Regions from separate parts of the Staphylococcus schleiferi genome, predicted to be linked through region 1. Evidence: riboswitches for the same ligand, from Rfam matches in the RefSeq annotation. Region 1 holds a riboswitch; each other region holds the start of a gene.
What was found. Region 1 has a riboswitch for thiamine pyrophosphate ahead of MUA40_RS10280 (thiamine phosphate synthase). Riboswitches for the same ligand answer to the same signal wherever they lie in the genome.
Positions count from the first base shown of each region.

Region 2: it holds a riboswitch for thiamine pyrophosphate, as region 1 does, so the genes downstream of both, tenA (thiaminase II) here and MUA40_RS10280 (thiamine phosphate synthase) in region 1, are expected to answer to the same signal.
Region 3: it holds a riboswitch for thiamine pyrophosphate, as region 1 does, so the genes downstream of both, MUA40_RS08380 (ECF transporter S component) here and MUA40_RS10280 (thiamine phosphate synthase) in region 1, are expected to answer to the same signal.
Region 4: it holds a riboswitch for thiamine pyrophosphate, as region 1 does, so the genes downstream of both, thiO (glycine oxidase ThiO) here and MUA40_RS10280 (thiamine phosphate synthase) in region 1, are expected to answer to the same signal.

Region 1 is NZ_CP094712.1:2,172,027-2,179,557, reverse strand. It holds gene kdpA (potassium-transporting ATPase subunit KdpA) at 1-592, shown strand, start outside; gene kdpB (potassium-transporting ATPase subunit KdpB) at 608-2,632, shown strand; gene kdpC (potassium-transporting ATPase subunit KdpC) at 2,643-3,206, shown strand; gene MUA40_RS10285 (Bax inhibitor-1 family protein) at 3,756-4,382, shown strand; TPP riboswitch at 4,402-4,509, shown strand; gene MUA40_RS10280 (thiamine phosphate synthase) at 4,584-5,168, shown strand; gene thiS (sulfur carrier protein ThiS) at 5,174-5,374, shown strand; gene MUA40_RS10270 (thiazole synthase) at 5,377-6,144, shown strand; gene MUA40_RS10265 (ThiF family adenylyltransferase) at 6,144-7,151, shown strand; gene MUA40_RS10260 (YebC/PmpR family DNA-binding transcriptional regulator) at 7,226-7,531, shown strand, end outside.
Region 2 is NZ_CP094712.1:815,682-823,212, reverse strand. It holds gene thiD (bifunctional hydroxymethylpyrimidine kinase/phosphomethylpyrimidine kinase) at 1-509, opposite strand, end outside; gene tenA (thiaminase II) at 513-1,190, opposite strand; TPP riboswitch at 1,260-1,360, opposite strand; gene MUA40_RS03675 (single-stranded DNA-binding protein) at 1,779-2,144, opposite strand; gene MUA40_RS03670 (YwpF-like family protein) at 2,325-2,759, shown strand; gene fabZ (3-hydroxyacyl-ACP dehydratase FabZ) at 2,981-3,424, opposite strand; gene MUA40_RS03660 (hypothetical protein) at 3,424-3,642, opposite strand; gene murA (UDP-N-acetylglucosamine 1-carboxyvinyltransferase) at 3,614-4,879, opposite strand; gene MUA40_RS03650 (DUF1146 family protein) at 5,006-5,236, opposite strand; gene MUA40_RS03645 (F0F1 ATP synthase subunit epsilon) at 5,483-5,887, opposite strand; gene atpD (F0F1 ATP synthase subunit beta) at 5,910-7,322, opposite strand; gene atpG (ATP synthase F1 subunit gamma) at 7,346-7,531, opposite strand, start outside.
Region 3 is NZ_CP094712.1:1,787,659-1,795,189, forward strand. It holds gene MUA40_RS08365 (class I SAM-dependent rRNA methyltransferase) at 1-531, opposite strand, end outside; gene auxA (lipoteichoic acid stability factor AuxA) at 838-2,169, opposite strand; gene graF (glycopeptide resistance-associated protein GraF) at 2,668-2,799, shown strand; TPP riboswitch at 3,020-3,119, shown strand; gene MUA40_RS08380 (ECF transporter S component) at 3,253-3,828, shown strand; gene MUA40_RS08385 (ABC transporter ATP-binding protein) at 3,841-5,247, shown strand; gene MUA40_RS08390 (energy-coupling factor transporter transmembrane component T family protein) at 5,244-6,035, shown strand; gene purD (phosphoribosylamine--glycine ligase) at 6,562-7,531, opposite strand, start outside.
Region 4 is NZ_CP094712.1:2,471,355-2,478,885, reverse strand. It holds gene bioB (biotin synthase BioB) at 1-140, shown strand, start outside; gene ahpF (alkyl hydroperoxide reductase subunit F) at 227-1,750, opposite strand; gene ahpC (alkyl hydroperoxide reductase subunit C) at 1,765-2,334, opposite strand; gene nfsA (oxygen-insensitive NADPH nitroreductase) at 2,898-3,653, shown strand; gene MUA40_RS11795 (L-cystine transporter) at 3,762-5,153, opposite strand; gene thiO (glycine oxidase ThiO) at 5,218-6,336, opposite strand; TPP riboswitch at 6,430-6,532, opposite strand; gene MUA40_RS11785 (DNA-binding protein) at 6,606-7,205, opposite strand; gene MUA40_RS11780 (hypothetical protein) at 7,317-7,531, opposite strand, start outside.

The DNA of each region.
Region 1 (7,531 bases):
TTTAGTATTAATGATGCTTAACGCCATTTTCGGCGGTGAAGGTGTCGGATTAATGAATATGTTGATTTTCGTCTTATTAACAGTATTTATTTGCAGTTTGATGGTAGGGAAAACACCAAACTATTTAGGAATGAAAATAGAAGGACGAGAAATGAAGCTCATCGCATTAACATTTTTAATTCATCCGATATTGATTTTAGTTGCGACTGCATTCGCTTTTATTATTCCTGGTGCGAGTGACGCATTAACGAATCCTTCATTTCATGGTATCTCACAAGCACTTTATGAAATGACATCATCGTCAGCCAATAATGGTTCTGGGTTTGAAGGACTCGCAGATGATACGACGTTCTGGAATGTCTCAACCGGTATCGTCATGTTGATTGCGCGTTATATACCTATCATTTTACAAATCATGATTGCTTCAAGCTTAGTTAATAAAAAAGCATATCAAAAAGATGATCAGACCGTGGCTATCGACAAACCTTTCTTTGGTGTATCACTCACAATTTTTATTATTTTATTGAGTGGTTTGACATTTTTACCAGTGTTATTACTTGGACCTATTGGAGAATTTTTATCATTAAAATAAAGGAGGATATGTTGAATGAATCAATCATCTCATGTCTTGAATGGCGCGATCGTCAAACAAGCCATCAAAGAGAGTTTTATAAAATTAAACCCTGCATATCTCATTAAAAATCCAATTATGTTTGTTGTAGAGGTAGGGATGGTTTTAACTTTAATAATGACGATAGTTCCACAAATTTTTACAGATGATGCAATGTCACGAATTTATTTATTTACGATTTTTGTGATTTTATTATTGACGATTCTGTTCTCTAATTTTTCAGAAGCCATTGCTGAAGGACGTGGTAAAGCACAGGCGAACAGTCTTCGTGAAACAAAATCAAATATGGTTGCACGTCGAATTATAGGCGATGAAAAATATGAAACGATTGACGGTTCTGCGTTAAAACGTGGGGATCGCATCCTTGTTAAAGCAGGGGAAACCATCCCATCAGACGGAACAATTATTGAAGGGATTGCAACGGTTGATGAATCTGCAATTACAGGGGAATCAGCACCAGTGATTAAAGAATCAGGTGGCGATTTTTCAGGTGTTATTGGTGGCACAACTGTAACATCGGATTGGCTTATTATTGAAGTCGATAGTGAGGAAGGGGCTACGTTTTTAGATAAAATGATTGCCTTAGTCGAAGGTGCACAACGTAAAAAAACGCCAAATGAAATTGCACTTTTTACCTTACTTATCACTTTAACGATTATCTTTTTAGTTGTTATTTTAACGTTTTATCCTATTGCACAGTACTTAAAACTGAATGTGCCCATTGCAACGTTGATCGCATTAACAGTATGTTTAATACCGACAACGATTGGGGGATTACTTTCAGCTATTGGTATTGCTGGGATGGACCGTGTGACACAGTTTAATATTTTAGCTAAAAGCGGACGTTCCGTAGAAACATGCGGGGACGTAGACGTATTAATTTTGGATAAAACCGGCACAATTACTTATGGTAACCGTTTAGCGGAATCATTGATGCCTGTGCATGAAGAATGGTACGACAGATTACTCGTCGCAGCTTACGAAACTTCTGTTTATGATGATACACCTGAAGGCAAAAGTATTGTTACTTTGGCGCAAGCTTCATCGGTTCAATTACCGGATGAAGTCAAAGGTGACTACCAACCTTTTAAAGCGGAAACACGTATGAGCGGTATTATCATGGGTGATCGTGCTGTCTTTAAAGGGGCACCTAATAGTATGATTAAATATGTTAAACAAAAAGGCGGCAGGGTACCTTCTAATATTGAATCGCTGGTTACTGAAGTCTCTAGTAAAGGCGGAACACCTTTAATCGTCGTTGAAGATCAAACCATTTTAGGCGTTATTTACTTAAAAGATGTCATTAAAGAAGGATTGGTCGAACGTTTTCAAGAGTTACGTCAAATGGGCATCGAAACAGTTATGTGTACAGGTGATAACGAATTAACTGCCGCGACTATTGCGAAAGAAGCGGGTGTGGATCGTTTTATCGCAGAATGTAAGCCAGAAGATAAAATAAAAGTCATTAAAGAAGAACAAGAAAAAGGGCATATCGTCGCGATGACAGGAGACGGAACAAACGATGCGCCTGCATTAGCACAAGCCAACGTTGGATTAGCTATGAACTCAGGTACATTAAGTGCAAAAGAAGCAGCAAATCTAATTGATTTGGATTCAAATCCAACTAAACTGATGGAAGTTGTTAAAATCGGTAAACAATTATTGATGACGAGAGGTGCGTTGACAACATTTAGTATTGCGAATGATATTGCGAAATATTTTGCGATTTTACCTGCAATGATGATGGTCACTGTACCGGAAATGAGTATTTTAAATATTATGCGTTTGAATTCTCCTGAATCTGCAATTGTTTCAGCGTTAATATTTAATGCACTGATTATTGCATTATTAATTCCAATTGCGATGAAAGGTGTGCGCATTAAAGGTGCTTCAACGGAGACCATCCTCATGAAAAATATGTTGGTATATGGATTGGGTGGTATGATTGTTCCGTTTATTGGAATTAAACTCATCGATCTCATTGTTCAATGGTGGATATAGGAGGGTGTATATGAAAGCGATAAGAAGTAGCATAGGACTCGTTGTAATGACAATGGTTTTGTGTGGTGTCCTCTTTCCATTGGCTGTAACGGCAGTTGGACAGACGTTGTTTCATCACCAAGCTAACGGAAGTCTTGTGACACAGAATGGTAAGGTAGTAGGTTCAAATCTCATTGGACAGCAGTGGAATGAACCTCAGTATTTTCACGGAAGAACGAGTGCTGTCAAATATAATATGGATAAAACGACATTAAAAGAAAAAGGGGTGGCTTCTGGTAGTGATAACTATTCAAATGGCAATCCTGAACTTAAAAAGAGAGTAGAAGACTTAAAACAAGATGATGGTCACCATACACCGATTGATGCGGTGACAGAATCTGGTTCAGGTTTAGATCCGGATATTACGGTGGATAATGCAAAACAACAGGTGGCACGTATTGCAAAACAACGAAATCTCTCACCACAACAAATTGATCAATTAATTACTAAGCAAGCACATAAAGGAACGATGTATGATGACTATGTGAATGTGTTGGCGTTAAATATGGCGTTAGATCATTTGTCAGCACATTAATTGTTGATTGTACAGTGGCCGTTGTACGGTTTATGATGAGATGAGGCTGGGGTTATTTCCTCAATTCAAACGCTCTAAGATTGTTTTTAATTAAACTGTCTTAGAGCGTTTTTGATGTTGGATTACTTGTATGGATGGCTTCGCTTTCCGAGGGGACAGCCTCAGCCTGTAGTCTTCGGCTTGTCCTGTTCCCTCAGGCGTCTCGCCATCCATGCATCGTCAAAAATATACAGTGCTTCATTGTTTTAAATTCAAACGTGCATCGATTCATCGTAACAGTGAGTCATTGAACAGTGTGCAATTTCTAATGGCTTAATAAGGGCGTTGAAGTGTTTTATAGGTTGATACCCAGGCTGTTTCAACTGAATGTAAAATAAAAAATGACGTAATAAAAAGGGCCATAAGACGCGAATTTATCGAGATGAAAATTTAATGCGATATTGAATGAGGTCTAAAAAGTGCATTTTCGGGTACAAGACAAGAGACTTTATTTTATTCGTAACACAATCTATCGTAAAATATAACAACCAAAAAGAAAGGAGAGAAAAGATGTCATCATCAACACATCAACCCCCTAGTAAGGCTTATGGAAAAGTTTGGCTCTTTTTTGTTTATTATTGGCTTATTTTTGGGATTTCAACTTATTTAGGTCAATTTTTACCAGAAGCATGGCGCCAACCGCTATCGATAGGATTACTTATCCTTATTCTGATTTCGATGGTTGTCCAACGTGTACGTTTTAGTGGTCCTATCATTTCACATATTTATACCATTGTTGCAGGCTTATTATCCTATGCCACATTTATGTATACGTTAGAAGATTTAGGGCCAAGTGTATTTTTTAACACTGTTTTATTAGCGATTGCGGCGTTTCTTATCTTTGGCTTTTTAGGTTATTTTTTGATAAAAGATGCTTCAAGTATTGGAAAATATTTATTCGTGACACTTATCGCTTTAATTTTAGCAAGTCTACTTGGGTGGTTTATCCATAACCCGATTTACCATACGCTCATTGCGGTGGTAGGTTTGTTATTATTCTTATTGTATACGCTTTATGACTTTAATCGGATGAAACGAGGACAATTTTCACTTAGAGAGATGGGTTTCAATTTGTTCTTAAACCTTTTCCGTATTATTCGTTATGTGTTAGAATTAACACGTATGGTAAAACGTTAACGCAATTGAATAGATAAAACGATTCCACTGGAAGTGCCATTGCGAATGGCTGAGATTGAAATGCGATTTCAAAATTCCTGAACCTGATCCAGTTCGTACTGGCGTAGGAAAGTGGCTGAATTCGTGGGAATAACACGCTACTTTTCTTAATTTGATTTATGAAAAGTAGCTTTTTTTGTTGCGTTAAGGAGGATGGATACGATGATTGTAGTGGTTACACCTTATCAAAGGCTTGATTATACGCATATTCAACGCTTGTGTGCAATTGAACCTGATATTGATGGCGTCATTTTCAGGACACCTATGAGAAAGCCTGAACTAGAAAATTGGATTTTAAAGTTGCATGATGAAGGTTTTCCAAAATCTAAAATGATTGTACATACGGATGTGCAGCTTGCCGAGCAATTGGGCATTCATCGCCTTCATTTCAGAGAAGGTGATGTTAACGCCGAACATATCAAACAGAAGTCGCCGGATTATCGTATTAGTATGTCTACGCATTCTGAAAATAGTATTCGCTATGCGCAAGCCCAACATTTTGATTTCGTATTGTTTGGTCATCTCTTTCCCACACCCTCTAAGCCCCATCAGCCACCACGATCCTCTAGTGAAATTGCAGCAGTGTTGTCTATTGACTTTCCTATTATTGCAATTGGAGGCATTCGTCTTGAGACAATCCAAAACGTTCCTACAGGTTTTTCGGGGATCGCATGTATCGGAAGTGCGTTTTCAAACGAAATCCATCAGTTTAGACAAATGGTCACTTATTGGCGTGCAAAGGAGTGAAGGTAATGCAAGTATATGTGAATGGTGAAAGGCAACTTTTCGATGAAGGCACTACGATTCGTGATATATTGAATCACTTTGGTATTGAATCAAAACGCATGGCAGTTGAACGTAACGAAGAAGTTGTAAAACGCTCAGAGTGGGATACAACTGAAGTGCGTGAAGACGATCAGTTAGAACTTTTAGAATTTGTTGGAGGCGGTTAATGATGTTTAAAATTGGTAATTTAAGTTTCAATTCAAGATTGTTTTTAGGAACAGGTAAATTCGAAAATGAAGAGATTCAATCTCGTGCAATTGATGCATCTGAAACAGAAGTACTTACATTTGCGGTACGCCGAATGAGTTTGTATGATGAAAAGTTGCCGAACCCTTTAGCCAATGTGGACTTATCTAAATTTACGACATTTCCAAATACAGCAGGTGCGAAAACGGCTGAAGAAGCAGTACGTATTGCTGAATTGGCAAATGAAGCTGGTGTATGTGACATGATTAAAGTAGAGGTAATTGGTGATGATGAAACATTATTACCTGATCCCCTCGAAACTTATAAAGCATGTGAAATTTTATTAGAAAAAGGCTACATTGTTTGTCCATATATTTCAGATGATGTTGTGTTAGCGAAACGTTTGGAAGCGCTCGGTGTACATGCCGTGATGCCACTTGCTTCGCCAATTGGTACAGGAAGAGGGATTAGCAATCCTTTAAACTTACGTTATATTATAGAAAAAAGCCAAGTTCCTGTTATTGTGGATGCGGGGATAGGTTCAGCAAAAGACTGTGCGGAAGCGATGGAACTTGGGGCAGATGCGATATTATTAAATTCTGCAGTATCACGTGCTAAAGATTCTGTGAAAATGGCAGAAGCAATGAAAAAAGGTATTGAAGCGGGTCGCTTGAGCTATGAAGCGGGTCGTATTCCTATTCGCTATAATGCTGTTCAATCAAGTCCATCAGAGGGGTTAGGGTTCTTATAATGACCCGCTATAACAGACAAGAGAAATTTAAACCTTTTGGTCAACAAGGACAAGTCCAACTGCAACAATTACATGTGATGGTTATCGGTGTTGGTGCGCTAGGCAGTGGTATCGCAGAGCAATTGACGCGAAGTGGTGTCGGCCGTTTAACAATTGTTGATAAAGACGTGGTGTCCTTATCTAATTTACATCGTCAAAGTGGCTATACTGAAGCAGATGTACAAGCTATGACGCCGAAAGTATTTGCATTACAACAACATCTGTCAGCAATGAACCATGAAGTGACGATAGAACCATTGAATGAGGAGATTACAGCAAGGAACATATTGGGTATCCTCAATGAAACGCAACCCGACATGATTTTAGATGGACTTGATCGATTTGAAACACGTTATTTAGTTAATGAAGCCTCTAGAAAGTTAAATATTCCTTATATTTATGGGGCAGTAGTGGGGAGCCAAGTGAGTGTTTTTCCAATTCATCAAGATGGTCCATGCTTACATTGTGTAATGCCAGACGTACCAGATACAATGGAAAGTTGTGATATTAATGGTGTTCTTCCGCCCGCTGTTCATATGGCGAGTAGTCTGGTTGTAGCAGAAGTCTTCCATTATTTGATGCATGGTGATTTTTCTTATCGTATGACGACAATGGATATTTATCGTGGCAAAATGAAAACATTGTCTATCAAAGCATTGAAAGAAGAAGATTGTAAAGTTTGTGCTCAACATCAATATGATCGATTAAATCATAAACAACTTGAACAAACACAATTACTGTGTGGTGGCGTTTATCAATATAGACTCTCTCCAGAGCAGTTTTCAGCAAAAATCCATCCTAGTGTGACATGTTTAATCGAAAATCATTTTATTAAACGATTACAATATAAAGACTATGAAATGACATTATATCAAGATGGGCGGTTGTTGATTTATCACGCGTCAGATCAGCAAACGGCGCATGAATTAGTACAACGATTATTCGTACAACCTGTTCACATTGAGTAGAATTTGCCATACTGTAAAATTTCCATGTATAATAAAGAGTATTCAAAAAAGCATGTGAAAGCGAGATGGAAGTAATGGGACGTAAATGGAATAACATTAAAGAAAAGAAAGCACAAAAAGATAAAAATACAAGTCGTATTTATGCAAAATTTGGTAAAGAAATCTATGTGGCCGCAAAATCAGGAGAGCCAGATCCAGAGTCAAACCAAGCGTTAAAACTTGTACTTGAACGTGCTAAAACTTATTCTGTACCCAACCATATTATTGAAAGAGCAATCGACAAAGCTAAAGGTGGCGGCGAAGAAAATTTCGATGCGTTACGTTATGAAGGTTTTGGTCCAAGTGGCTCCATGGTCATCGTTGACGCTTTAACAAACAAT
Region 2 (7,531 bases), 1.2 Mb from region 1:
GAGCCAATTTCTTGAATAAAATATTGACCGGCACGAAGAATTTTTTCTTCACTATCAATGGTCATTTCCACGATTTCTTCAGCTTCAGGAAGATTAGGTGTTGCAACATCTGCATAAGGTAATAATGATTCTTTTAAACTCTGACGTACACTTTGGTCCATTAATGAATCTCCACTTTTGGCAACCATTACGGGATCTATGACATAAGGAATATCAATCTTTTTCAAATAGTTTTCGATGACTTCCATCATTTCCGGTGTAGGTATCATACCCGTTTTTAAAGCATGCGGTTTTTCATCATTAAATACACTTTCTAATTGTTCTTCAAGCCATGCAGCATCTAAATTATGAATATGCTGAACACCTAAAGAGTTTTGCGCTACAATACTTGTAATTGCTGCCATGCCATAAACACCACAGGAATGAAAAGATTTCAAATCTGCCATTGCACCTGCGCCACCACTAGGATCCGTACCTGCAATTGTTAAAGCTATTTTTGGTTTTTCCATTTTTTACCCTCCAAATTCCCATTGTTCTAATTGATATGACATATTAAAGAAACGGCGTTCATGAATCGTACTTTGTAGAAAGTTTTGTCGTAAAGTTTTTTGAACTTGAGTAGAACTCGTTTCTGCATAATCATCTAACCATCGTTGAATGTATGACATTAAAGTGTCCATTTCTTGTGCATAAAATGCAAACCATGATTTCAATGGGTTTGAATTTGAAAAATCGTACTGTGCCATTGCACGTTTACCAAGTTGTTGATAAACATATGGGCATGGCGCCATAGCGGCAATCGTATATGCCACATTATCAAATGCAAAAGCATTGTAATACATATGTTTAATGTAATGATCGGCAGAGGGATACCATTCACCCTCAGCGATTATCGATTGATAATCTTCACCTACAAAATCAGCTAAAATATGATGCGGTTCCACTTCTCCTGAGCTTGCAAATTGTATTTGTTCGGTCAAAAATTGTATTTCTTCTTTTGAATTGACTTTAGGTATTAACAACGCGTATATTTTCGCAAACTCATTTAAATAGCGAGCGTCTGCACGTAAATAATGCTTAACTGCTGCTTTAGGAATTTGCCCTGTAAGTAAACCTTGAATAAAATCATCATTATAAATTTGCTCAATAATTGGCTCTGCCTCTTGCATTAACTGTTCAGAAAATGTCATTTTGTATTCTCCTTTGATATGAAAAAAGACCACTAAGAAAAGCAGCCTTGATAACATACCATGGTGAATGATGTTATACCGCTACTTCCCTACGTTGGTATCAACCAAATCAGGTTCGAAGGGTCTGAATTGCCATTCATCTCAGCCATAAGGCGCCCCTAGTAGTCTTATTTATTTATACTTAATGTATCAAAAAGACTGTTTAATTTCAATTAGAGTCGACTTTTATTCTGAATATTCTATTTTAATGATTCGATTTACCAATTATTAGTATGAAACTGTTGTTCCAATATTTAATACCTTTATGTATGTATTCTTTTCATTTATAGAGCGCAGTCGATGTCTGGGCTGCGCTTTCGCTCTTCTAGCTCGCCTCAGCCCTAGTCATCTTTGCCGGGGTGGGACGACGAAATCTATAGATTTCTGTCCCACTCCCATTCAAAAATAATAGTTGGGAATGTTTTTGAAGGTAAATGAATAAGATCAGTTAAATGATTGTGTGAGGTAAATTCGATTATATTTTGTAAGGGGAAATATAATTTGAGAAGGTTGATTTTGAAAGCATAGTGGGTGATAAATCATAGATATTTAAATTTGTGTTTGGCTTGTTAGGTTTTCACATGTTGATTTCATTTGCGAGGGAATAAAGGGATAAAATTGTGTAACGAGAAGTTCCGTAGCATAACGTTTTTCATCATTATGAAAAAAACGTCTTGTTTGAATTTGTCCGCTGATTGCTACAATGATGTCTTCTTTGAAAGCTTCTTTAATTTGAATTGCCACTTCTCCATATGCTTTGCAGTTCAAAAAGTCATACATGGGTCGCTGGTTGCGACTTAAATAGTTACGTGTGACTTTGGCTGTAAAAGTTATCAAGTGACTGTTTTCATTTTCATAATACTGTGGCGGACGATTAATACAACCGATTGCTTGAAATTGGTTAATTGAGCTCACCTCCTATATCCGTAATATAGTCGGTTTATCACAATAAAACAATGTTCAAAAAATTAAAAACAACCATGCAACCTCCTTTAAAAGTTCAAGCAGGTAAAGAATTTTTTTACTTTTTGAGTTATAATAAGCGATGAATCCATTTTTTCGAAAAGTTCTTTAATCTTTTAAGGGGTTGGTTGAATGAAAACATTTAAGGCTGTCCGCTTCCAAATCGTTTCTGAAAACAGTACTGTGACAGAATATGAACTGATTGATGGCGTTATTATTAATAAAGAAAATAGTGGAACAGGTTGGTTGTTGGAAATTGTCATTTCTGATGTGCATCAAGAACAAATGGAACAGTATATGGCAGAAGAAAAGTTATTAGATATTCGTGTCGTCATTACACGCCCTTCTAACGATCCTGCGTTATTTGATGCCACAATTAAACATATTACACCTTTAAAAGAGTCTATCTCTGTCGTATTTGAATGTCACATCTATACATTGCGCCAAGTGTACGCGGAAAGTTTACTTGAGCAATTAGTGAATGAAGGTCTTGAAGGTGATGAGTTAATCACAACATTTAACCGTATGATGCAATCAAAACCACGTTTAAAAGACGAACGGCAATAGTGTGAAATTAATCATTTTTGACAACAACTTTTCGTAAAAATTAAACGTATCAGAAATATTAAATTGAATAAAACATCTCAAATATATTTAAACAAGAGGAATATCGACGTTTCTTCAAATAAAAGTAGATGTCTAGGTTGTACTTGATTCAAGTTGTTCACGACCCAGACATCTACTTTTTTATATTGGACATTCATTATGCCATTATATTTAATTTTTAATTAGGCATTAGGATCTTGCAATGCGAAAGTTAATTCACAACTACATGCAATTTGACCATCAACTGTTGCTTTAGCAGTCCCTTTTCCTATCGGCCCTTTAATTTTTGTGATTTCTACTTCTAAACGTAGTGTATCTCCTGGAACCACTTGCTTTTTAAAACGACATTTATCTATACCAGCAAATAAGGCTAACTTCCCTTTATTCTCCTCACTATTCAGCATAGCGACAGCACCTGTTTGTGCTAAAGCTTCTGTAATCAAGACGCCTGGCATAACTGCATATTCTGGAAAATGGCCTTGGAAAAACGGCTCATTACCTGAAACTTGTTTAATACCCACGCAACGTTGACCCGGCTCATATTCAACAACTTTATCTATCAACAAAAAAGGTTGACGGTGCGGTATAATATTTTTTATTTCATTATAATCAAAGATGGTTTCCATTAATCTTCTCCTCCAATTGTTTCAAATATATGATGCCAAAAACTCAAATCAAACATTTTAATGACGTTGTCATGGTTAATAATAAAGCCTGTCATGATTCCGACAAAAAACAAAATTACTGCGACGATTACAAAAAGAATCAATTTTGCACTGAGTGAATGCGTCAGGACTTGTAACCAGTTATTTCGCTTAGTCATTAACTCTTTCAATTTGAGCACCTAATGATTTAAGCTTTCCATGAAAATTCACATAACCACGATCAAGGTGTTTCAGTTCAGTTACTGTTGTTTCTCCATCTGCCACAAGGCCAGCTAAAATTAAAGCTGCTGCTGCACGTAAATCGGTTGCTTTGACTTGCGCACCTTGCAACTCACTTTTGCCTTCTATTTTTGCGCTACGGCCTTCAACTGATATTTTAGCATTCATACGTTTGAATTCACCTACATGCATAAATCGGTTTTCAAACACCGTTTCCGTGATGACTTTATGGCCTTCAGCTGTTAAAAGCAGTGCCATCATTTGTGACTGCATATCTGTCGGGAAACCTGGGTGAGGAAGCGTTTTAACATCTACTGGCTGTAGTTGTTCCGGAGCAGTTACACGTATACCATCCTCTTGATATTCGAGGTTTACACCCATTTCTTCCAATTTATAGACTAAACTTGTCATGTGCTCTTTAATTGCACCTTTAACCAATACGTCGCCTCTCGTAATGGCAGCAGCAATCATCAGTGTTCCTGCTTCGATACGGTCAGGAATAATTACGTGTTGGACCCCTTTCAATGATTCAACACCGTTAATAATGATGGTATCTGTGCCTGCACCTTTAACGTCGCCACCCATTTCATTAATGTAATTTGCGAGGTCGACAATTTCAGGTTCTCTTGCAACATTTTCAATGACGGTACGTCCTTTTGCCAAGGTTGCTGCCATAATCACATTTTGTGTTGCGCCTACACTTGGAAAATCAAAATGGATCTCATTTCCAACTAAACCTTGAGGTGCTTCAGCATAGATATAACCTGCTTCTTGATATATTTTGGCACCTAATGCTTCAAGACCTTTTAAGTGCTGCTCTATCGGACGGGAACCGATTGCACACCCTCCAGGTAATGCTACTTTTGCACGTCCTAATCTAGCTAATAAAGGTCCCATAACAAGGATGCTAGCTCTCATTTTACTCACATATTCATAAGGGGCTTCTTCATTTAAATCTTTAGAAGCATCGACTGTTACCGATTGCTTTTTTTCATGATATTTCACTTTAGCATTTAAAACGCTAAGCACGTTGTTAATTGTTTCGACATCACTTAAAGCAGGTACGTTAAGTAATTCACTTTTCCCTTTACTTGCTAATAATGAAGCTGTAATAATCGGTAGGACTGCATTTTTTGCCCCCTCTACCGTTACTTCACCTTTAAGCGTTTGACCGCCTTTAACAATAATTCTATCCATCTTCATTAATCCTCCACTAGTTTACAACTCTGTTCTATTTTTTTAATTGGTCACTACTTGAGCAAATACACCGGTTATTAGCTATTTAACTTATTTATTTTATTTTAAACATCATGAGTTGAATTTTTAAAATAAATATCTGATTTGCGTAGAAAAATGTAGTAAATCAATAATAAAATTACTCACGCTTGTGCCTAATAAAATTGCTGCAAAAATCATAATGACTTGTACTTGCATAGGAAATCCTTTTTTAAAAAACTGATCTAGCCTAATTGCATTTAAGCCCCAATAAGCAATACAAATACAGAACACGTGCGTTATAATATGTGCGATAGCAAATTGACCCATATAATCCATATTGTTATTTTGCTCCTTCACAATTTCATTCTCTTCATTAATTCTACATGATTTATAGTACAATTCATACTATTAGCGCCTTTTATAAACACAATTTTTCTATAATAGCATTGAAATGAAATATAATGGGCAATAATAGTTTTAGAGACTTATGATTGCTAGATTGCAGCATTGATACCATTATAAAAAGCTCGATGTGTGGATAGATACACATCGAGCTTTTGATTGTTAGCTCGTCAAAGCCAACTACTTGTATTTAGCAACTTCGATACGGTTATCAGCACGTTGCAATGCACGTTCTGCACGTTTTAAATCCGTATCTGATTGATCTCCTTCAAGATAAAAAGTTGCACGTTGTTTTGCTGATTTTGCACGCTCTAAGTCAATATCTTCTGCTGATTCAGCAGCTTGTGCTAAAATATTTACTTTTTCATGTCTAATCTCAGCAAACCCTTCTGTTACAGCGATATAATCTGCTTTGCCATCTTTAGTCACTTTGATATGACCGATTCTTAATGGTGTAACCGTCGGAATGTGACCGTACATCACACCCATCTCGCCTGCTGTTGTTTGTAAGACAACGATTTCTACGTTCTCTTCTTTATAAACAGAACCATTAGGAGTGACGATATCTAAGGTTAATGTATTCATTATCCAAGCCTCCTAATTTGTATTAAACTTCTACACCCATATCTTTTGTTTTCGCAATCACGTCATCAATGCCACCCACTAAGCGGAATGCATCTTCAGGGATATGGTCATACTTACCATCTAAAATTGCTTTGAAGTCTTGTACAGTTTGTTTAACAGGGACGTAAGATCCTTTTTGACCTGTAAATTGTTCAGCAACATGGAAGTTTTGTGATAAGAAGAATTGGATACGACGCGCACGTTCAACAGTTTTCTTATCTTCATCTGACAATTCATCCATACCTAAAATAGCAATGATATCTTGTAATTCACGGTATTTTTGTAAAGTAGATTGAACTTGTCGTGCAACATCATAGTGTTCTTGTCCAACTACAGTAGGTTCAAGTGCACGTGACGTTGAAGCTAATGGGTCCACAGCTGGGTAGATACCCATTTCACTAAGTTTACGTTCCAAGTTTGTTGTTGCATCTAAGTGCGCGAAAGCTGTTGCTGGCGCTGGGTCAGTATAGTCATCGGCTGGTACGAATACCGCTTGAATTGATGTAACAGACCCTTTGTTTGTAGATGTAATACGCTCTTGTAATTGACCCATTTCAGTCGCTAACGTTGGTTGGTAACCTACTGCTGAAGGCATACGGCCTAATAATGCTGATACTTCTGAACCTGCTTGTGTGAAACGGAAAATATTGTCGATAAACAATAATACGTCTTGTCCTTGTTCATCACGGAAATATTCAGCCATAGTTAAACCGGATAACGCAACACGCATACGTGCACCAGGTGGCTCGTTCATTTGTCCGAATACCATCGCTGTTTTAGCAATAACACCACTATCTTTCATTTCATAGTATAAGTCATTACCTTCACGTGTACGTTCACCTACACCAGCGAATACTGAAATACCACCGTGCTCTTGCGCGATATTGTTAATTAATTCTTGAATTAATACAGTTTTACCTACACCGGCACCACCAAATAATCCAATCTTACCACCTTTAATGTAAGGTGCTAATAAGTCTACAACTTTAATTCCAGTTTCTAAAATTTCTACTTCTGTAGAAAGTTCATCAAATTGAGGTGCTGAACGGTGAATCGGATCACGACGTACTGAAGCGTCAATTTCATTTTCTAAGTCAATATGTTCACCTAAAACATTGAAGACACGTCCAAGTGTAGCATCTCCTACTGGTACACTAATTGGTGCGCCAGTATCTTTTACTTCCGAACCACGTTGAACACCATCTGTAGAGTCCATTGCGATTGTACGTACAACATCGTCACCTAAATGAAGTGCGACCTCTAAAGTTAAACTCTCAGTTTCACCATCTCTTGCCACTTCAATGATAAGTGCGTTGTTAATATTTGGAATTTCATTATGTTCAAAACGCACGTCAATAACTGGCCCCATGACCTGAGTTACACGGCCTAATCCCATGTTTCTTCCTCCTTATAATCAAATTATTCTAACGCTGCTGAACCACCAACAATTTCAGTGATTTGTTGTGTAATGGCTGCTTGTCGCGCACGGTTAAATTGTAATGATAAATCATCAATCATTTCTCCTGCATTATCAGAAGCATTCTTCATCGCATTCATACGAGATGCATGTTCACTCGCTTTAGCATCAAGAATCGTACCATAAAT
Region 3 (7,531 bases), 380 kb from region 1:
CACAATTGGAAATTCCGGTTTTTCCCCTTCAACCCATCCACCTTTAATAGATTGATGTTTAAATCTCGTTTTTTCAAAAATTGAACGAAACGGAAAGACCTGTTTGATTGCCCCAAGAATAGAATCACGAAATTGATAAATTCCCACTGAATACCATTGAATCAATAAGTGACCATCATAGGAATCAATCGTTAAACCACCTATTCCATCCCCTTCTCCATTGAATAGACGAAAAGCATTAGTTCCTTCAATTTGATAATAGTATTGGCGTGTTTCTAGAGCTTGTTCAAATAACTGCTCAAAAAAAGCTTGATTAATTTCATCATCTTTTTCATATGATAATATCCAACCTAACCCTTTATGTTGTCGTCCAACGTAGCCGACACCGATAAATGAATTTTTAGATGTTAATAATTGAAATAAATCTCCCTCTTCTAGTCGATCGTGGCGATAGATGTCCTCTTCTTCTATTAAAGGGTATTGATTAAGATATTTATCTTCTTTTCCTTTATTTAATACTGCGGTTTTCATATAATCAGCCTTTCCCTTCTTGTCATTACCACCATCTTAACACGAAAAATATGGGAGTAACATTGTTATCGTAGTACCGATGTGGACTTTCCAACATGAAAATGTTCGCTTTAATTTTGATGTAATCTCACTAGGTCGTGTGATTTCTTTTTTAAGAGGTATTAATACTTTTTTCACGCCTCAACACAGGCATTGCATACGGATTTTTATCATTAAAAGAAAGCGCTAAGACAATTTTCTAGTAAAATCATCTTAGCGCGATTGATTTTGGGATTGGTGTCCCAGTCTCTCCAAGCTAGTATTCAATTATTGCGGTTTTCTTGGTACGGGACCTGGTTGTCTCAATTGTAAGACGAAAGCAATAATAGTCGGAACTAACATTAAAATTAGAATTGGCGTGATGAAAATGGATAATAACAATCCATGTACGACAATGACGATATACTCTGTCAATAATTTAAAGAATAAAATACTAATCATAAATAATTGTAAATAATAATATTTACCTCTTAGCATTCGTGTTACAGACGTTAAAATAAATAAAATAGCAACAATTAAAAGAAGAAATAGACTAATCCACTCGTATACATATTGTGTTTGTGAAAGTTCCCAATCTCCAGATAAAAATAAGGCATTGCGGTTGTTAAATTCTAATAAAATAAAGAACAATAGAATTACACCACAAGCAATGGTTACGTAGCCTTTATTTAGCCATTTTGGACGTTTTTTTAGAAACGTAGGGATATCATCTTCTTCCAATTTAGCCCATTTAAACCATTTTTCTACAATCGCTTCACGCTTAGCACGTAAGCGTTCGATATCAATACTTCTACGTGTACGATGCGAAATATCATGTGTGAATTCAACTGTACGATCTTGAAAATCCTTGAAATGAATTTTAGAGGTGTTCGTAAATTGATACTTTTTACTTCTAGAATATGGATTTTCTTCACCTGTAATCTCTTCTTGCGATACAGGTAGTGAACGACGAAGAAATAAGAAATTCCATATTGCCATTTGTCCAATCAACCATAATACGACGAAAAATGTATTGATACTTAAAACGTCGATTGGTGCTATTTGACGACTTTCAATTCTTGTATAAAGTGCCAATTGTGTAATGATATAACAAATGCCGTAACTAAAAATAATCCATAAATAATGTTCTTTACGATGTAATGGATTCAGCTCATCTTTATACGCAATATAACCAATATGAATTAGAAATGGAATGATGAAAACAAACGCAATCCATCCATACACTTGTGACATAAAAATGAGTGTTAAAACGAAGAAAATGATTCCGATAAGTAAAAATAAAATAGATATGTCGTAATCAAATCGTGTCGTATTTGTGAGTGTTCGACCTATGAAGAGCATTAAAATACCAAAAAGAAGAATAATAATGCCACTTGCTAGCGGGATATCACCAATATACTTACTCATCACGCGGATAATTTCATTGAAAAAGGCCATAATGAAGTCCCATAAATTATCAATCTTAGAAATATGGTGCTTGCCATCCTTTAACTCATGAATGAGTGGAATATTTATAAAAATAATCACACTTAATAAAATTGACAGTGCACCGATAATATAGCTATAAATGACCTCGGTGTATTTGTTAAACAAAGACATCCTCTCACCTCAAAGTTATTATATACGAACTATGAATACCTGTCTGTAAAATTAATCAAATTCAGTCTTTAGAATGAGAATTTTCAATACTTATATCGCATCAAAATTTTAACTCGATTTCCCCACTATTGCGTACAGCAAGCATCCACGTATATACAATTGAAAACTTCAAAAAATACTTGATTGGTTTAGTATACCAAAAGATAGTCAGCACCTTAACCATTTCACTCATGCTTAAAATGACAAACTAACCTTCGTATATCATTCAAATTTTAGCACCGCTTCATCAATACGACTCAAATGATCTGAAAAGAAAAGCACTTTTCAATACATAAGTTTAAAATATCAAACCCCTTGGATGTCTCATCTCCCCCTCATCGCAGCCAAAACACGCATTGATATACATCCTTTAAAATCTTGTTTGAAACAATTATGTTTAGCGTTTTTCAATATGGGTTATGTATTATTATAGCTTTAAACGAAAGGGAGGCGTTTTAAATGTCTGAAAAAGATATTAAAAAAGCTGCAGAACAAGCAAAAGATAAAGAGCAAGAATTAAAAGATAAAAAAGAAGATGCTAAAGAAGGCGCTGAAAAAACAAAAGACGATATTCAAAAAACTTTTGAATAATGCGACCTTTTTATTTGAATGCTGTGCATTTATAGAAGTTTAACAAGGGATTGAACGTTAACATGTTCTAATCCCTTCTTTTGTGTTTGACAGACATCTCATTAGGCATATCATTCAAAGCATAGTATTGAAATTGTCGGCCATCTCGCCATTAAAAAGAATGTTGAAGAGTGTTGACTTTTGAATGGGCTAGGTGTACATTGACATTAACAATTAAATACGCACGCACTAGGGGTGTGAAAGCTGAGATGAGGATAAGCCTCGAACCCTTTGAACCTGAACTAGATGATACTAGCGTAGGAAAGTGTTTCATTTATAATGGATACGCCTTGTTATAGGAGAAAAGCACATGCTTCAATTAAGATGACTTGTATCCCATATAAATTATCACAGCATACGTCTGTCTCTAGTGTAAGAGATATGCGTATTTTTTTAATTTTGGGAGGTATACAGATGAAGAAAGGCTTAACATTATCAGATATTCTGGTCACTGTATTGGTTTCAGTCATTTTTGCAGTGATTTATAATTTATGGTGGATTGTGAATAATACAGTTCAACCTTTAGGATTACATTTAGATCAACTTTTGTATGGTATGTGGTTTAGTGCCGCTGTCGTTGCATATCTTATCATTCCAAAAATGGGGATTGCACTTTTAGCTGAATTTGCTGCAGGAGCTGGGGAAACGATTCTCATGGGACGTTTTGATATTCCTACGATTATTTATGCATTGCTACAAGGTCTTGCTTGTGAGATTGTATTTGCTATTTTCAGATATAAATCTCGTGCATTAATGGTAGCTGTTCTTGCAGGTATGGCAGCTGCAATCATTAGTTTACCGATTGACTGGTACTATGGTTACTTAAATGAAGTTGCCACATGGAATCTTATTTTACTTATTTCATTCCGTGTTATCAGTGGTGCAGTTCTAGCGGGTGTATTTCCTTATATCTTAGTCAAAGCCCTGGATCAGACCGGTGTCACTAAACTATTTCGACCTGCATCTAAAGATGATTACGATACATTGTAAGGTGGCTTCATTGTGTTAAAAGTTAAAAATTTACGCTTAAAATATCCAAGCGCACCCTATAAAATTTTTGATGGTATCGATATTGAAATAAAAGATAAAGAAAAAGTACTTTTACTTGGCCCTTCAGGTTCAGGTAAAAGTACATTACTCAATGTATTAAGTGGTATCGTACCGAATTTAATTGATTTACCTATGAAATATGATGAACTGCAAATTGCTGAGCACTCAGGTGTTATTTTTCAAGATCCTGATTCACAATTTTGCATGCCACAAGTGAATGAAGAGCTTGCTTTCATTTTAGAAAATCAGCAAGTCCCCCGTCATGAAATGGATGCAAAAATTCAATGGGCTTTAAAACAAGTGGGCCTTGATATTAATCCTAAACAATTGATCCATCATCTTAGCGGTGGGATGAAACAGAAGCTAGCCATTGCTGGCACTTTATTACAACGTGCAGATACTTTGTTTTTAGATGAGCCCACAGCAATGCTTGATACAGAAGCTACTGAAAATTTATGGACCTTGTTGAAAACGCTATGGCAAGACCAAACGGTATTAATTGTTGAACATAAAGTGGCACATATTTGGGACCATGTTGATCGTGTCATTTTAATGAATCATCAGGGTGAAATCATTCAACAAGGGACACCAAGCGATATTATGAAAAATTATGAATCTCTACTCACTGAATATGGCGTATGGCACCCTAAAGCATGGTCGCATGCCCCTGAACCACAAAAAGCTCCCTTTTCTGAGCAGGCATCATTATTTGAATTGGCGTTTCATCAAGGGGCTGTCCAAAGAAATCGTCAAACTTTATATGAAGTTGAAGACTTGACCATTCGTTCTGGAGAATGGATAACTTTAACTGGGAAAAATGGTACAGGCAAAACGACGCTATTAGAATCGATTATGCAGTTGATTCGTTATAAAGGCAAGATGACTTTTAATGGCAAAAAACTCACTAAAATTAAAGATGCTGCGCAACACATGTATCTGGTTTATCAAAATCCGGAGCTACAATTTATTCAAAATAGTGTATACGATGAAATCTATATTAATTACCACCATATGGATTCTAAAAATGCCAAATCTCGCACGTCTGAGATGCTCGCACTTCTTGATTTAGAGCATGTCTCACAGCAACATCCTTTTGAACTCTCAATGGGACAGAAAAGACGTTTAAGCGTGGCAACAGCTTTAAGTACTGAAGCGGATATCATTCTCTTAGATGAGCCTACATTTGGTTTGGATAGTCACAATACATTTAAACTTATTGAATTGTTTCAAAAACGTGTCGCTCAAGGACAAACGATTTTAATGGTAACCCATGACCCACATATTATTCAACGTTATCCATCAAGTCGTTTAGAAGTTAGAGGCAAACAATTACATGAAGTCGAGGTGGTGCGTGAATGATAGAGTCATGGAAAATACGTAATACGTTTATGGATCAAGTGAACATTGTAACGAAGCTATTTTTAGGCATCGCGTTATTCTTTTTCATCATTTTTATTCATAATTTTGATTTTATGATTTACCTCGCCACAATCATGTTTATATTTATGTGGCTTGTTAGTGGAACTAAATGGAAAGTTGTTTTAACCTTTTCGCTTATTGCGACATTTTTTGCGCTGACTTCATCTCTTTTTATGATTTTTTATGGCCATGGGAAGCACGTTTTATTTTCGTTTGGTTTCGTCAAAATAAGTACTGAAAGTTTAGTCAGAGGCCTTCACCTCTCTTTTCGAACAATGACAATCAGTTATTTTGGCTTGTCTATTGCGTTTACTTCGCAAGTCATTATGATTTTTTATAGTTTTATGCAACATCTAAAAGTCAAACCTAAAGTCGCATATGCATTTATGGCTGCGTTTCGTATGATTCCTTTAATGATTGATGCTTTATTCCAATTAAGAAATTCATTAAAGATGCGTTACCAAATGATCGATAATCAAAATTATTCAGGCTTTAAGCGATTGAAACATTTACTCATTCCTTTATTAAGTCAAAATATCCGAAAAGCGCATCGTCTTTCGGTAGCAATGGAGAAAAAAGGCTTTAAAGATGGACCACGCACATATTACTATCATGTGCCGTTCAGTTATAGAGATATCGTTTTAATCGTCATTACATTGGGTATTGTAATGCTGTCTTTCATATTAGCAGGTACGTTACCATTAACTGGAATTACAGATGCGCGCTAACACGAGTCACGCATCTGTTGCGTTTTCATGATCTCGATGATATGAAAAGGCATCGCACAGATTTCCTTTTAATCCCGTTTATAATTCCATCTGCAAAGGAAATCGGCACGTCACTTAAATCACAGAATAACACTGTGATTTAAGTGACGAACCATCGATGATGTAAGGCAGCATTCCCATACAATGCCTTTCCTTTGGCAGAGTAGACGTATATTGACGAAAGTTTTTTATAAAGCTTACGCGCAATATAGTCTGCTTATGCCTCTTTTTTTATGAGGATTTTTTTGCGCTCTGTCGAATCGGACAGTTACGCAAAAAAGAGGTTAAGCCGCATAACATGGCTTAACCTCTTTTTTGGATGAGCTACAATATGAGACGTTATACTCAATTACACATAGATACTCTTTCTTCTAATATAAGAAAATACAACCTCCTCAATTGACGAACGGCGTAATTGGGGAGGTTGTATTTCTGTTTCAATTTCTATCATTGAAGTGACGACGTCTCTTCATGTAAAGTTTATCCATTATGACAATGCTTTATTTGCAATATCATTTCGATAAAATAAGGCATCACTTTCTATTTGAGCTACACGTTGATACGCTTGCGCCTGAGCTGATTCAATAGTTGCGCCTTCACCGATTGCTAAAATCACACGGCCACCAGAAGTCACATATTGCTCATTTTCATATTTTAATCCACTTACAAAATAATGGTCTAAATCATTTTCAAACCCTGCAACAGCTAAACCTTTGTCATAGTCACCTGGGTAACCTTTTGAAGCAAGCATCACGCCGACTACAGCATTTTCTTTCCATTTCATATCAATAGGTTGCTTTTCATCTAATGCAATGATATGTGCCATAAGGTCACTTTCTAGGCGTGTTAATAAAACTTGTGCTTCGGGATCGCCAAAGCGTGCATTAAATTCTATGACTTTAGGACCTTCTTTCGTTAAAATCGCGCCAATATATAATAGACCAAAGAAGTCATAACCTTCTGCCTGCATCGCTTTTGCAATAGGCTGAGCAATCTTTTCATTAGCTTCTTTTAAAACTTGGTCACTGATATGTGGAACTGGGCAGTAAGCACCCATTCCGCCCGTATTAGGACCTTGATCTTGATCGAAAGCACGTTTATGATCTTGCGCAATCGTATCAAAAGGTACGGCATAGTCACCATTAACAAATGTCATGAGTGAAAACTCTTCACCTTCTAAAAACTGTTCAAAAACCACTTTGCTTTCTTTTTCAGGATATAAAATATCAACTGCTTCTTGCGCTTGCTCACGCGTTTCTGCAATAATTACGCCTTTACCAGCTGCTAAACCATCTTTTTTCAAGACCACTGGCAATTCACATGTTTCAATGTAAGCTAAAGCTTCCTCTTTATCATTAATTTCACGATAATCTGCTGTTGGGATATCATATTTTTCCATAAGACGCTTAGCAAAAGATTTTGATCCTTCGATTTGTGCAGCATCTTGATTAGGGCCA
Region 4 (7,531 bases), 300 kb from region 1:
TAATGGTTGCGAACTCTATCTTCGTTGGTGATTATTTAATTACTGGAGGTCAACCGAACCAACTGGATTATGATATGATTCGCGATATGGGATATGAGATTGATTACGGCACTAAACAAAGTGAGATGGAACGTGTATAACGTTTATTAAGTGATGCCATTCAGAATATGACATCAAAAAAGCTGATTGACATTGCGTCAATCAGCTTTTTGCATGTTTTAAAACTTTAGTTTCTGATGAGATAGTCAAATGCTGATAATGCAGCTGTTGCGCCTGATCCCATTGAAATAATAATTTGTTTGTAACGTTGGTCTGTACAATCTCCAGCTGCGAAGACACCTGGTACATTAGTATTACCAAGACGATCAACTTCAATTTCGCCCATACGGTTACGTTGAACAGAATCGCCTAACCATTCTGTATTAGGAGATAAACCGATTTGAACGAAAACGCCATCTAAGTCGATGTGTTTGTCTTCTTTTGATTGCATATCTGTATAAGTCAGACCGTTGACACGATCATCACCTGTAATTTCTTTTGTAGCTGCATTAGTAATAACTTGTGTGTTTGGTAATGATTTCAAACGTTCTTGTAAGACGGAATCTGCTTTTAATGTGTCAGAGAATTCTAATACTGTGACATTTTGACAAATTCCTGCTAAGTCAATCGCAGCTTCAATACCAGAGTTTCCGCCACCGATAACTGCAACATCTTTACCTTCAAATAGAGGGCCGTCACAGTGCGGGCAGTATGCGACGCCTTTGTTCGTGTATTTTTCTTCACCTGGTACCCCAATTTTTCTCCAGCGTGCACCTGTACCGATAATTAATGAACGTGTTTCTAGAACAGCGCCGTTATCAAGTGTTACTGATACAGTTTTATCTGTTTTTTCAAGTTGTTCTGCACGAACACCTTTCATAACATCGATATTATAATCTTTAATATGCTCTTCCAAGTTAGTTGATAATGATGGACCCGTTGTTTTCTTAACACCGATTAAGTTTTCGATATCTGCTGTATCGTTGACTTGGCCACCAATTCTATCAGCGACAATACCTGTAGTGAGCCCCTTACGTGCAGCATAGATTGCTGAACTTGCACTTGCAGGACCGCCACCAATAACAAGTACATCAAAGACTTCTTTGTTTTCAAATGCAGATGCGTCCGGACCTTGACCGAGTGTACTCAAAATATCTGTTACAGTCATACGGCCATTACCGAATTGCTCACCATTTAAGAAGATGGCAGGTACAGCCATGATGTCTTCTGCTTCTTCTTTAAATACAGCACCATCAATCATCGTGTGTGTAATATTAGGGTTCAATACACTCATTAAGTTTAATGCTTGAACAACGTCTGGACACTTATGACAAGTTAAGCTGATATAAGTTTCAAAGTGAAGTGGTTGTTCAATAGATTTGATTTGATCAATTACAGATTGTTCTTCTTTCGGAGCACGTCCACTGACTTGTAAAAGTGCAAGAACGAAAGAGTTGAATTCATGACCAAGAGGGACACCAGCAAATGTAATGCCAGTGTCCTCTCCAGGTCTATTGATACTAAAGCTAGGTGTACGCTTTAAATCAGCTTTTTCTACTGTAATTCGAGATGACATTTCTGCAACTTCATTCACAAGGTTTTCAACTTTTTGTGAATTTTCGTCAGAACCTGTACTTGCTTTAAGTACAACGTCACCTTCCATCAAATCAAGAAGTTGCGATAATTGTTGCTTCAATTCTTGATTTAACATGCAGCATAGCCTCCTTAAATTTTACCGACTAAGTCTAATCCTGGAGTTAAAGTTTCGCCGCCTTCTTCCCATTTTGCTGGGCAAACTTCACCTGGATTTTCACGCACATATTGTGCAGCTTTGATTTTGTGAACAAGTGTGCTTGCGTCACGGCCGATACCGTCTGCATTGATTTCTGCAGCTTGTACAACACCGTCAGGGTCAACGATGAAAGTACCACGTTGTGCAAGACCTTTTTCTTCATCTAATACATCAAATAAACGTGTGATTTGTTGAGATGGGTCACCAATCATTGTGTATTCTAATGTGCTAATTGCATCTGAGTGATCATGCCAAGCTTTGTGTACGAAGTGTGTATCTGTAGAAACAGAGTATACGTTTGTACCAAGTTCTTGTAATTTCGCATATTGCTCTTGAACATCTTGTAATTCAGTTGGACATACGAAAGAGAAATCAGCTGGATAGAATACAACAACACTCCAGCTACCTTTTAAGTCTTCGTGTGAAACTTCAACAAATTCATCTGTTTTTGCGTTGTAAGCTTGTGCTGAAAATTCCTCGATTTGTTTACCAATTAATGACATAATCGAAATCCTCCTATTATATGAATCATTATTATTTTAGATTAGAATTTAAAGACATCTCGTCTTAATTATAATTCCTTATTAATAATAATTCTAATCTCAATAGCTATTATGACATGGAACATGCTTTCCGTCAAATAAATATCATTGTTGAAAGGGACATACGCTGCGAAAGACAGTGGAATCAGCGTTTCGACCTGTGTTAGCGCGATTAAAACGATAAAAATTGCGCTTTAAATTCTAATAAATGTATCACCTTAATGATGAAAAAGGCTTGAAATTGGATAATAAAGGCGTTATTAATTTTATTCTAAAAAGTGTTAAACAATTCAAATGAACGATGAATAAGATGCTTACTAATATCATTTACGGGCGCTGATTCTCAATTACAACTATATAGTACAGAAATACATAGCCTCTCAATCAACAACGACCAATTTAATATACAGCATGTCTTCTGTTGTTATTTTTCTACGATTTAAGGGTATGCATGATATGCAAGGGACATGCGTTTTCTTGAGTGTTTTGATAGGATATAGAAAAAGGATAAGGAGTGTTTATAAATGTCAGAGTATGTGTATGATTTGGCAAAACGACATCACTCAGTTAGAAAGTTTAAATCAAATCAAATTAGTAGAGACACAATCGAAAAATTAATTGAAGCAGGGCAAATGGCTTCAACTTCTAGCTATTTACAGACAACATCAATTATTGGTATAGAAGATGCTGAAAAGAAAGAAGCTTTAAAAGAAGTTTCTGGGCAGCCTTACGTCGTAGAAAATGGTTATTTACTTGTTTTCGTGATTGACTATCACCGTCATCAGTTAATTAGTGAGAAACTTGAAGCTGATATGGAAGATAGCTTTGAGTCTTCTGAGGGATTACTCGTAGGTACAGTAGATGCAGCGTTGGCAGCACAAAATATTGCACTGACTGCAGAGGATATGGGTTACGGCATTGTTTATTTAGGTTCATTACGTAATGACGTACAACGTGTGAGAGAAATATTAAAACTACCTGAACATGTTTTTCCATTGTTTGGAATGGCATTAGGCGTTCCAGCTGATGATGAAAATGGTGCTCCTAAACCAAGATTGCCACGTGAACATGTTTTTCATATTGATACGTATTCCCAAAATGATGAACAGTTATCAAAACAGCTAGAGGCATATGATCAAGAAGTATCACAATATTATAGTCAGCGTACAAACGGTGAGCGCAATGAGACATGGTCACAACAAGTAGCGAGATTTATGAGCAGTAAGCAACGTACAGAAATGAAAGAATGGTTACAAATGGCAGGTTTTAATAGGAAATAAATCAGCAAACTTTTAATTGAAAGTATCTGAATCATAAAGTTGTAATAGCAAAAACCCCTTCAAATCTTTTCCACACGTAAGATTGAAAGGGGTTTTGTTATGATGTTATTAATGTTGCGGTGTTAATTCATCATAGTGATTTGAATTAAATGTTTCTTCATTTAATTGTTTTGTTAATTTAGCTGTTCCAGTACCTGCTAACATTGAATCATTAACATTTAGCGCTGTACGTCCCATATCAATTAAAGGTTCAACAGAGATGAGTACACCAGCGAGTCCAACTGGTAAATTTAACGCTGAAAGTACAAGGATAGATGCAAATGTTGCACCGCCTCCGACACCAGCAACACCAAATGAGCTGAGTACGACGACAACAACAACAGTTGCAAGGAATTTAAAATCAACCTCTACGCCAGCTACAGGTGCAACCATAATGGCTAGCATGGCAGGGTAGATACCCGCACAACCGTTTTGTCCAATCGAAAGGCCAAATGAGCCAGAGAAGTTTGCAATGGCTTGAGGCACGCCTAAACGGTTCGTTTGTGCTTGAACATTTAATGGTAATGTACCGGCACTTGAACGTGAAGTAAACGCGAATAAAATGACTTCGGCTGTTTTCTTCATATATTGAATTGGGTTGACGCCTATGATAGCAAGGATAATCATATGAATGATATACATCGTGATGAGTGCAGCATAAGATGCGATAACAAATTTTCCTAGCGTCCAAATGGCAGCGAAGTCACTCGTCGCAATGGTTTTCATCATAATTGCTAGAATCCCGTACGGTGTAAGTCTTAAGACGAATGTAACGATAGCCATTACAAGTGAATAGACTGCGTCGATACCGCGTTTAAGTGTGTGACCATTTTCAGGTTGTTTACGTGTCACGCGTAAAAAGGCAAAGCCGACAAAAGCGGCAAAGATTACGACAGCAATTGTAGATGTCGCACGTTGCCCCGTAAAGTCTAAAAATGGGTTAGATGGGATTAACTCTAAAATTTGAGCAGGTAATGTCGTTGCCGTTAATTCTTTAGCCTGACTTGCAATTTCAGAGCTACGTGCATTCTCAGCGTGACCGAGGTCAATGCTAGAAGCATCTAAATTAAAGACGACTGCATAAATAATACCGATAATTGCTGCGATTGCTACTGTTCCAATAAGGAAAGCAAAAATCAATCCGCCCATTTTAGCAAACTTTTCACCAATATCGATTTTCGTAAAAGCAGCAACAATTGAAACAAAGATTAATGGGATAACAATCATTTGCAAGAGGGCAATGTAACCATCACCCACTAAGCCAACCCACTCTGTCGTTTTTGATGTGACTTTGCTATCAACACCATAAATGAGGTGGAGTAGAAGGCCTAATAAGATCCCTAAACCAAGTGCAGTAAAGACACGTTTAGGGAATTTAACATGTTTTTTCGTCATGAACCAAAGTCCAATAAGAGCGAAAATAAAAATAATTAAATTAACAATAGTTAAAAACACAGACATATCAAAATACGCTTCCTTCTTAATTCCGACTTATACAATAGGATAATAGGAAAAAAGTATAAAATCAAGCTTTATTTTTTATCTGAGCAATTTTGGGTGAAAAGGGGGTGAGCTGTTCTTTCGCTTTAGCATGGCCGTCAATCAATTTTGCCATCAACGTACCTGCTATAGGTGAGAGTAAAATACCATTTCGATAATGCCCTGTGGATACATAAAGATGGTCTTCAACTTCTCCCATAATTGGCTCTTGGTTAGGTGTGATAGGTCGAATGCCCGTCCATGTTTTGATTACATGATGATTTTTGAGTTGCGGAATCATAGACAAGCTCTCTTGATCTAACCATGACAAGTTGTTCGCATCATTTTCAATACTCCAGCTATCGAAGTCTGATGTCGCACCAATTAAGAAACGATTAGGCAATTTGGGTACGATGTAACAACCATTCATATTAAAAATGGTTTCCTTCAACCCTTTATAACAAGAGGCAATCAGCTTAACGTCACCTTTAACTGGTTGAGTAGGTAATTGGATATGGAGTTGTTGGAGTAAAGTCCCCGACCAAGCGCCCGCAGCAATAATCAGTTCATCTGCTGAAAAGTTGCCTTTAGAGGTAATGACTGTATAACCATTGTGATGACGTTCAACTTTTAAGACTTCGGTCTGTGTCATGAGTTCAATATAGTCGCGCTTTATAACGGAAGCAATTAATGCTTTCGTATAGGTGTTTGCGTTAATTTGACCATCATCTTGGATTTTAAAAGCAGCACTTTGATTAGGATCGAGTTTGGGGAAACGTTGTTTTAGAGCGTATTTTGAGAGTTGTTTAATCGTGTGATCTTGGCTGTGTAAAAATTGGAATTGCGCTTCTACTGCTTGGATATCTTGTTTTTGAGAAGCCACTTTAATTAAACCGTATTTTTGATATTCAATATTAATTCCAGTCTCTTGTTCGAGGTCAGCTGCAACTTCAGGCATCATTGCACGACTTTCCATAGCGAGGTGATACAGTGGATTGGCTTCAAAAAACTCGTTCTGTGCACCAAGCATGCCTCCCGCAGCGTAAGATGCATTCATTCTTGGGGTATAACGATCGATAATCCGAATATGCCGGTTTTGAGAGGACAGCTGTCTTGCAATGGATAAACCCATAACGCCGGCACCAATAATAATTGTTTGTTTCATAAAAAAGCCTCCTGCATGAAAGGATGCAGGAGGAACACGTATATGATTGAAAAATGATGATTGAATCATCATTAAAAAGAGTTGAACTAAGTTCATTGTCATCATACGCTTTCCTTCGTTGGTTCTAACCACCTCAGGTTCAAAGAGTTAAGATAAATTCTTTCTCAGCTCGCCTCGAGCACCCCTAGCATATAAATTTTTATTTGATTTCATTTATTATTGTAACTTTCATATTTGAAATATGCAAGATACGCAAAGGTTGGATGGCTTTAACCACCGAATAAACGTTGGAAGAAGCCTTTCTTTTCACTGTTTTGAATCGATTGCACAAGTGCTTGTTGCTCTTTAGTTTGAGTCTCGATGCTTTGTTGCGTTTGACTCCATTGTTCACTTTGTTCTTTTTGTGCGGCTGTCAGTGATTCCAGAGACTTACTATTCGATTCAAGTTGTTGGTTTAATTGGGTATGTAACGCTTTTAATTCTTCTTGTTGTTGATGAACTTGGCTGACCATCTGACCTAACATTTGACGTTCTTCACGCATTTTGTTGATTTCATTGCGTAATTCATTGATAAGTTGTGGCACTTGTTGATCGCTCGGTAAGTGCTGTTTGTCTTCTTTGACGATAACTTGTAGAAAGTCTTTTTCTTGTTCTAATTCTTCAAAAGCAAGATCATAACTATTTGTACGTGCAACACGTTCTGTTATCTCTTGGAATAATTCAATATCTTCTTCTTTAAAATCAGTCGCTTCTCGACCACGGTATTCGGTTTTATTTAAATGGTAACCACGTTCTTCAAGATGCTGTACGATTTTACGTACTTGCTTTTCACTTAAGCCTGATCTTTGGGCAAATTCTTTTGTCAGCATATATCATTAGATCCTTTCTCTTCTTTTTAGACGTACGGAAGTGTGCGTTCAGTGACCCGTCAGTCTGCCTCTCTCATTATTTTAACGGCTTTAAGCATTGATTTCAAGGTCTTATGGGCGATGTTCTTTGCGTAAACCCATTTTAACAAGTAATGGATAAATGATACTTCGTGGTATTTGATTCGCATAAACATATTTTAAAATGTAGCAGGATTTAACACTTGTACCAAAAATATCCTTAGTTAAAGGAATATTGCCTTTCACATATAAATCTAAAGGGATGGGCTTACCGTTACGATCTAATGAAGGTTGTAAGTATGTAATTT